Linked DNA regions of Sinorhizobium fredii. The protein of the gene in region 1 binds, or shares a complex with, the protein of each later gene. Links are inferred from orthologs where the notes say so. Each region holds a gene or a part of one and is shown on either strand. Other genes may lie near its edges. The genes, in order: dnaG and NXT3_RS05970.

Evidence for each region.
Region 2: the proteins of dnaG (region 1) and NXT3_RS05970 are in contact, whole or in part, in a crystal structure (PDB 2R6A), measured with the Geobacillus stearothermophilus proteins. The link is inferred for Sinorhizobium fredii from one-to-one orthologs. Residues at the interface, in WP_049624496.1 of Geobacillus stearothermophilus: Lys456, Leu457, Leu458, Pro459, Ala460, Asn463, Ala464, Leu467, Leu535, Leu536, Ile537, Ala538, Gln544, Glu545, Asp548, Tyr549, His552; in WP_033016901.1 of Geobacillus stearothermophilus: Ser13, Glu15, Ala16, Gln18, Glu91, Leu92, Asp94, Ala95, Val96, Pro97, Thr98, Ala99, Ala100, Asn101, Tyr104, Tyr105, Ile108.

Annotation. Positions count from the first base shown.
Region 1 is NZ_CP024307.1:2,639,667-2,642,938, reverse strand. Bases 314-3,272 are described here. They hold dnaG (DNA primase), read left to right. Parts: upstream 314-782; coding sequence 783-2,762; downstream 2,763-3,272. Other genes in these bases: recQ (DNA helicase RecQ), read left to right, coding at 3,000-3,272; NXT3_RS13000 (GatB/YqeY domain-containing protein), read left to right, coding at 314-639. In the rest of the region: more of NXT3_RS13000, read left to right, coding at 190-313. UniProt on the Escherichia coli protein: RNA polymerase that catalyzes the synthesis of short RNA molecules used as primers for DNA polymerase during DNA replication.
Region 2 is NZ_CP024307.1:1,237,029-1,240,245, reverse strand. The notes cover bases 144-3,047. They hold NXT3_RS05970 (replicative DNA helicase), read left to right. Parts: upstream 144-797; coding sequence 798-2,297; downstream 2,298-3,047. Other genes in these bases: NXT3_RS05960 (AzlC family ABC transporter permease), read right to left, coding at 2,796-3,047; NXT3_RS05965 (branched-chain amino acid transport AzlD family protein), read right to left, coding at 2,494-2,799; rplI (50S ribosomal protein L9), read left to right, coding at 144-472. Also shown: more of rplI, read left to right, coding at 1-143; more of NXT3_RS05960, read right to left, coding at 3,048-3,217. UniProt on the Escherichia coli protein: The main replicative DNA helicase, it participates in initiation and elongation during chromosome replication. Travels ahead of the DNA replisome, separating dsDNA into templates for DNA synthesis.

The DNA.
Region 1 (3,272 bases):
TAGACAAAGGCTTTAGCCGGGTCAACCGGGCGCCCGTGAATTGTCCGGAAATAAAGTCCCTTACAATTCAACCGGTTGCGCGAAGGGTTTGATTGTGGCTGCCGCCGTGGTTTAAGAGAACGACCATAACGAGGCAATAGCAGTCGTCCGGCGCCGTCGACGCGGGGCCGTTTCTGCATGGAGAAAGAGATGCGCGAGCAATTCGCAAACGCCCTGAAGGAAGCGCTGAAAGCCAAGGATACCCGGCGGACTTCGACCGTTCGGCTGATCCAGGCGGCTATCAAGGACCGCGACATCGCCAATCGCGGCCAGGGCAAGGACCAGGCCGGCGATGACGAGATCATGCAGATCCTCGCCAAGATGATCAAGCAGCGCGAGGAATCGGCCCGCATCTACGACGAGGGCGGCCGCCCGGAGCTCGCCGAGCAGGAGCGGCAGGAAATCAGCATCATCAACGGATTTTTACCCGAGCAGTTCTCCGAGGAGAAGGTGAACGAGCTTTGCGCCGCAGTCATCGCGGAACTCGGCGCTCAGGGCCTGCGCGACATGGGCAAGGTGATGAATGCTTTGAAGGAGCGCTATTCCGGCCAGATGGATTTCGCCAAGGCTTCCAGCATCGTCAAGGAGCTGTTGAAGTAAGCCGCTGCGCCGGCGCCTGATCTCCGGCGGCGCCTCAGTTTCCCGCCTCTTTTGATGGCCGCCTGTGAAAAGCGGGCAAGACCGAGAGGAACGGTGGCTTCCTCCGGCCAGGCCGCTTATATGGAAGCTGGCCAGAGGTATCCATGCGCTTTTCACCGTCCTTCCTTGACGAGATCCGCGACCGCGTTCCGATTTCGGACGTGGTTGGCAAGCGCGTCACCTGGGACCGGCGCAAGACCAATGTGTCGCGCGGCGACTACTGGGCCTGCTGCCCCTTCCACGGCGAAAAGTCGCCGAGCTTCCACTGCGAGGACCGCAAGGGCCGCTACCATTGTTTCGGCTGCAATGTCTCCGGCGACCATTTTCGCTTTCTGACCGACCTCGAGGGCCTGAGCTTTCCCGAAGCGGTGCAGCAGATCGCCGATATGGCGGGTGTTCCCATGCCGCAGCCCGATCCGCAGGCCGAGCGGCGGGAGAAGGAACGCACGAGCCTGCTCGACGTCATGGAACTGGCGACGCAGTTCTTTCAGGACCAGCTTCAGACCGCGTCCGGCGCCAAGGCGCGCGCCTATCTGCGCGAACGGGGCCTCACCGGCCGCACGATCGAGACCTTCCGGCTCGGCTATGCGCCGGATAGCCGAAATGCGTTGAAGGAATTTCTCGCCGGCAAGGGGGTCGGCAAGGAGCAGATCGAGGCCTGCGGCCTCGTCGTCTATGGGCCGGACGTTCCGGTCTCGTACGACCGCTTTCGCGACCGGATCATGTTTCCGATCCTCTCGGCGCGCGAAAAAGTTATCGCCTTCGGCGGCCGGGCGATGTCTGCCGATGCGCCCGCCAAATATCTGAACTCCAACGAGACCGAGCTCTTCCACAAGGGCAATGTGCTCTTCAATTTCGCGCGCGCCCGGCGCGCTTCCCAGGGCGCCGACGGCGCGGGCACGATCGTCGCCGTCGAAGGCTATATGGACGTGATCGCGCTGCATCAGGCAGGCATCGAAAATGCCGTGGCGCCGCTCGGCACGGCGCTGACCGAGAACCAGCTCGATCTCCTCTGGAAGATGACGCCCCAGCCGGTGCTTTGCTTCGACGGCGACGGGGCCGGCATCCGCGCGGCCAACCGTGCCGTCGACCTGGCGCTGCCGCATCTGAAGCCCGGCCGTTCGGTGCGCTTCGCCATGCTGCCGGACGGTAAGGACCCGGACGACCTCGTCCGTCACGATGGGCGAGAGCCTTTCGACAAGGTGCTTGCCAATGCCCGTTCGCTCGCCGAGATGGTTTGGATGCGCGAGGTGCAGGGCGGCGGCTTCGATACGCCGGAAAAGCGCGCCGAGCTTGAGGCCCGGCTGAGGCAGGTGACCTCCGTCATCGCCGACGAGAGCGTGCGCCGCCACTACGGCCAGGACATGCGCGACCGGCTGAACGCCTTTCTGCAGGTGAGCGCGCCGTTCAGGGGCGAGCGGCGGCCGTTCGAGCGCGGTGGGCGCGAGCGCGGCGGTCCGCGAAACTATGGCGGTGCGCGCAACGCTGCCGGCCCGACCTCGATTTCCGACCGGCTGGCGCGCTCGTCGCTGGTCAGCGGTCAGCAGGCGGCGCCGATGCTGCGCGAGAGCGTCCTTGCGCTCACGATCGTCAACCACCCGCAACTGCTTTTCGACGAATATGACGAGATCTCGACGATCGAGTTCGATCATCGTGAGCTGCAGCGTTGCTGGGCAGCGGTTCTGAACGCCGCGGCGGCAAACGGCCCGCGGCTGACGCGGGAAGGGCTGGTCGAGCAATTGGAGGCTGAAGGTTTTGCCCCGTTGATCAGCGCGCTCGACCAGCAGATTCGCTATGCGCGGCTATGGACCGCGACGACGGCGGCTGCGCCAGAAGATGCGCGCGAGGGTTACCTGCAGGCCCTGGCGCTGCACAAGCGCACCAAGGCGCTCAATTGGCAGCGCCGCGAGCTCGAAAGGGAATTGGCGCATGCCACGGAAGAAGGGGATCTCGAGGTCGTGCCGCAGCTGTTGCGGACGCTTCAGGAGGTTCAGTTGGAAGTCACCCGGCTGGAGAACCAGGAAGCGATCATCGAAGGCTTCGGAGTGCTTTCCGGACGGGTCAAGGGGCCGGCGGCGCGGTGATGCCCTGCTTCTGGCGGCCCCTGATCTCGCTGCCGCGACCCTTTCCCTGCAGGTGGGGAGAAGGGAATGCCGCGCCAGCTCAGCAAACGTCCTTGCAGTTGGTGCACGACACGAGCCTCAGATGCGACGCAACCTCGCCCCGCCTGCGGGGAGAGGGCAGGGTGAGGGGCATCTCTCTACCCGCCTTCGCGTCCGATTTTCGTGAGCCGCATACTGCCCGCCGACGAAAGCGATTTCATGCCATACAATGACGACGCCTCCACCATCCTCCTCTTCGGAAACGACGGCGCCCGCAATCCCCTCGATGTCCTCAAGCGCGTCTACGGCTATTCCGCCTTCCGCGGTCAGCAGCAGGCCGTCGTCGAGCACGTCGTGGCGGGTGGCGATGCTGTGGTGCTGTTCCCGACCGGCGCTGGCAAGTCGCTCTGCTTCCAGATCCCGGCGCTTTGCCGCAAGGGCGTCGGCATCGTCGTCTCGCCGCTGATCGCGTTGATGCGCGACCAGGTGGAG
Region 2 (3,217 bases), 1.4 Mb from region 1 along the record:
GGCCCTGCGCGCCAACGCCGCCAACAAGGCCCGCTTCGAATCCGAGCGCGCAACGCTCGAAGCCCGCAACCTCGAGCGCAAGTCGGAAGCCCAGAAGGTCGCCGACAAGCTTGACGGCAAGTCTTTCGTGATCGTGCGCTCCGCCGGCGAAACCGGCCAGCTCTACGGCTCAGTCGCCGCTCGCGACATCGTCGATGTGCTGGCCGCCGAAGGCTTCAACATCAACCGCAACCAGGTTAACCTCAACCAGCCGATCAAGTCGATCGGCGTTCACAAGGTAACGCTGCACCTGCACGCGGAAGTCGACGTCGTCGTCGAAGTCAACGTTGCCCGTTCGGCCGAAGAAGCCGAGCGTCAGGCCAAGGGCGAGAGCCTGACCTCCGTCGACGCCATCTACGGCGTCGACGAAGACGCCCTGAAGCCGGAAGACTTCTTCAACCCGGAAGCCGAATTCGCGGGCGAAGAAGAATAAGCATCAGCTTCAGAGCTCAACGACAGGCCCGGATCTCCCGATCCGGGCCTTTCTTTTGCCGTCACGAACAGCGCGCGAAGGCGATTGCGAACGACGGGGGAAGACGAATCAGATAGATTTGCGGCCGACCTCCGCCATTGTGCAAATGCCCGGCGTGGCATGTTTCGGGTCCACCGCGCCCCCTGTGAATCAGTGTGAACAACCGCCAAAAACCAAAGGCGGACACGCAAGCTCCAGCACTGTTGCACAGCTACACTAGACGTGGCGGAAGGGAGGAAGCAAATCGATTGGCACACGGGATAATAGAGGCGGATACGGATCTCCCATGAACGACGCAGCGCGAAAGCTCGCTCCCTTGCCCAAGGATCAGGCGGACCAGCATTACCGCGAAGCGCCGAACAATCTGGAAGCCGAGCAGGCGCTGCTTGGCGCGATCCTGGTCAACAACGACGCCTTCTATCGCGTGTCGGACTTTCTCAAGCCCGTGCATCTCTACGAGCCCCTGCATCGCAAGATCTTCGAGGTCGCCGGCGAGATCATCCGCATGGGCAAGACCGCCAACCCGGTGACGGTCAAGACCTTCCTCAAGGCCGACGAGAAGGTCGGCGACCTGACTGTCGCGCAATATCTTGCTCGCCTCGCGGCCGAAGCCGTGTCGATCATCAACGCCGAGGATTACGGCCGGGCAATCTACGACCTGGCGCTCCGCCGCTCGCTGATCACCATCGGCGAGGACATGGTCAACATCGCCTATGATGCGCCGCTCGACATGCCGCCGCAGAGCCAGATCGAGGACGCCGAACGGCGCCTCTTCGAACTCGCGGAGACCGGCCGCTACGACGGCGGCTTCCAATCCTTCAACGACGCCGTGGCGCTCGCCATCGACATGGCGGGCCAGGCCTTCGAACGCGACGGGCACCTCTCCGGCATCTCCACTGGCATCCATTCGCTCGACGGCAAGATGGGCGGTCTGCAGCGCTCGGACCTGATCATCCTCGCCGGTCGCCCTGGCATGGGCAAGACGTCGCTTGCCACCAACATCGCCTATAACATTGCCGCGTCTTATGAACCGGAAGTGCAGCCGGACGGCTCCTTCAAGGCGAAAAACGGCGGCGTCGTCGGCTTCTACTCGCTTGAAATGTCGTCCGAACAGCTTGCGACCCGCATCATCTCGGAACAGACCGAAGTGTCGTCCTCGAAGATCCGCCGCGGCGATATCTCCGAAGCCGATTTCGAAAAACTCGTCGCCTGCTCGCAGATGATGCAGAAGGTGCCGCTCTATATCGACCAGACCGGCGGCATCTCGATCGCCCAGCTGGCGGCCCGCGCACGCCGCCTGAAGCGCCAGCGCGGCCTCGACGTGCTCGTGGTCGACTACGTCCAGCTGATGACCGGCTCGAAGAAGTCTGGCGAAAATCGGGTGCAGGAGATCACCGAAATCACCACCGGCCTCAAGGCGCTCGGCAAGGAACTCAACGTACCGATCATCGCTCTGTCACAGCTGTCGCGTGCGGTGGAAAGCCGCGAGGACAAGCGCCCGCAACTCTCCGACCTGCGTGAATCCGGCTCGATCGAGCAGGACGCCGACGTCGTGCTCTTCGTGTTTCGCGAGGAATACTATGTGAAGAACATGGAGCCGCGCGACGAACTCGACCCGAAATACGAAGAGTGGAAAATGCAGATGGAGCGGGTGAAGGGCACGGCCGACGTGATCATCGCCAAGCAGCGCCACGGGCCGACCGGCACCGTCAAGCTCGCCTTCCAGTCGGAATTCACCCGCTTCTCGGACCTCGCCGACTCATCGTTCACGCAATACGAGCATTGAACGTATTGGCCCCTCATCCCGCTGCCGCGACCTTCTCCCCGCACGCGGGGAGAAGGGGCAAGAGGCACCGCTTAGCCTCCCCCTCCTGCAAGGCGGAGCAAAGTCTGAGAGGGCGCCGCGAGTCTCCTTCGCCCCGCCTGCGGGGAGAAGGTGGCCGGCAGGCCGGATGAGGGGAAAATCCCGAAAACGTTCGCTCTCACGCCCCGATCAGCGCTCTTGCGACCGCTACGACGAAGACGCCAATCGCGACGGCCGCAAGCAGCGGCAGTCGCGTGGCGGCGAGTGCCGTCGCAAGCGTTGCCAGCGTCTCGGCCGGCCCGGTCACGAGCGCCGTCGGGGCGATGACCGCCATGAGCACGGCGGGAGGAATCGCCTCCAGGGCGCGCTTCTGCTGCGGGCCGATCGCGACGAAGCGAATGACGAGAAGACCGGCAATGCGTGTCAGCACCGTAGCTGCAGCCATCGCCACGATGGCGAGGAGCGTATTGGGATCGAGCGTCATGCGCAGGCCTCCCGGTGTCTGGCGGTGAGGAGCGTTGCGGCAACGCCTGCGGCGGCACTGGCCGCGATGTACCAGACGCCGGGCAGGAATTGGTGGGCAAGGACCGCCGCCGCCGCACTGGCGAAGAGCACCGCGCCGGTGTCCCGCCCCTTCCAGAAGCCAATCACCAGAACCGTAAATACGGCCGGGAACGCGAAATCCAGGCCGATCGCCTTCGGGTCGCCGAGGAAGGCGCCAGCGGCGGCGCCAGCGAGGCTCGTTAGAACCCAGACGCAATAGAACGGCACGGCAAGGCCCGCATACCAGGCGGGCGTCAGCCGCGTCTGGCCGGCGCGGACCTCGGCCATGGCCCAGATTTCATCGGCGAGCAGCAACATCGCGGCATATCTTGCCGGGCCGGAAAACGCCGGCATCTTCG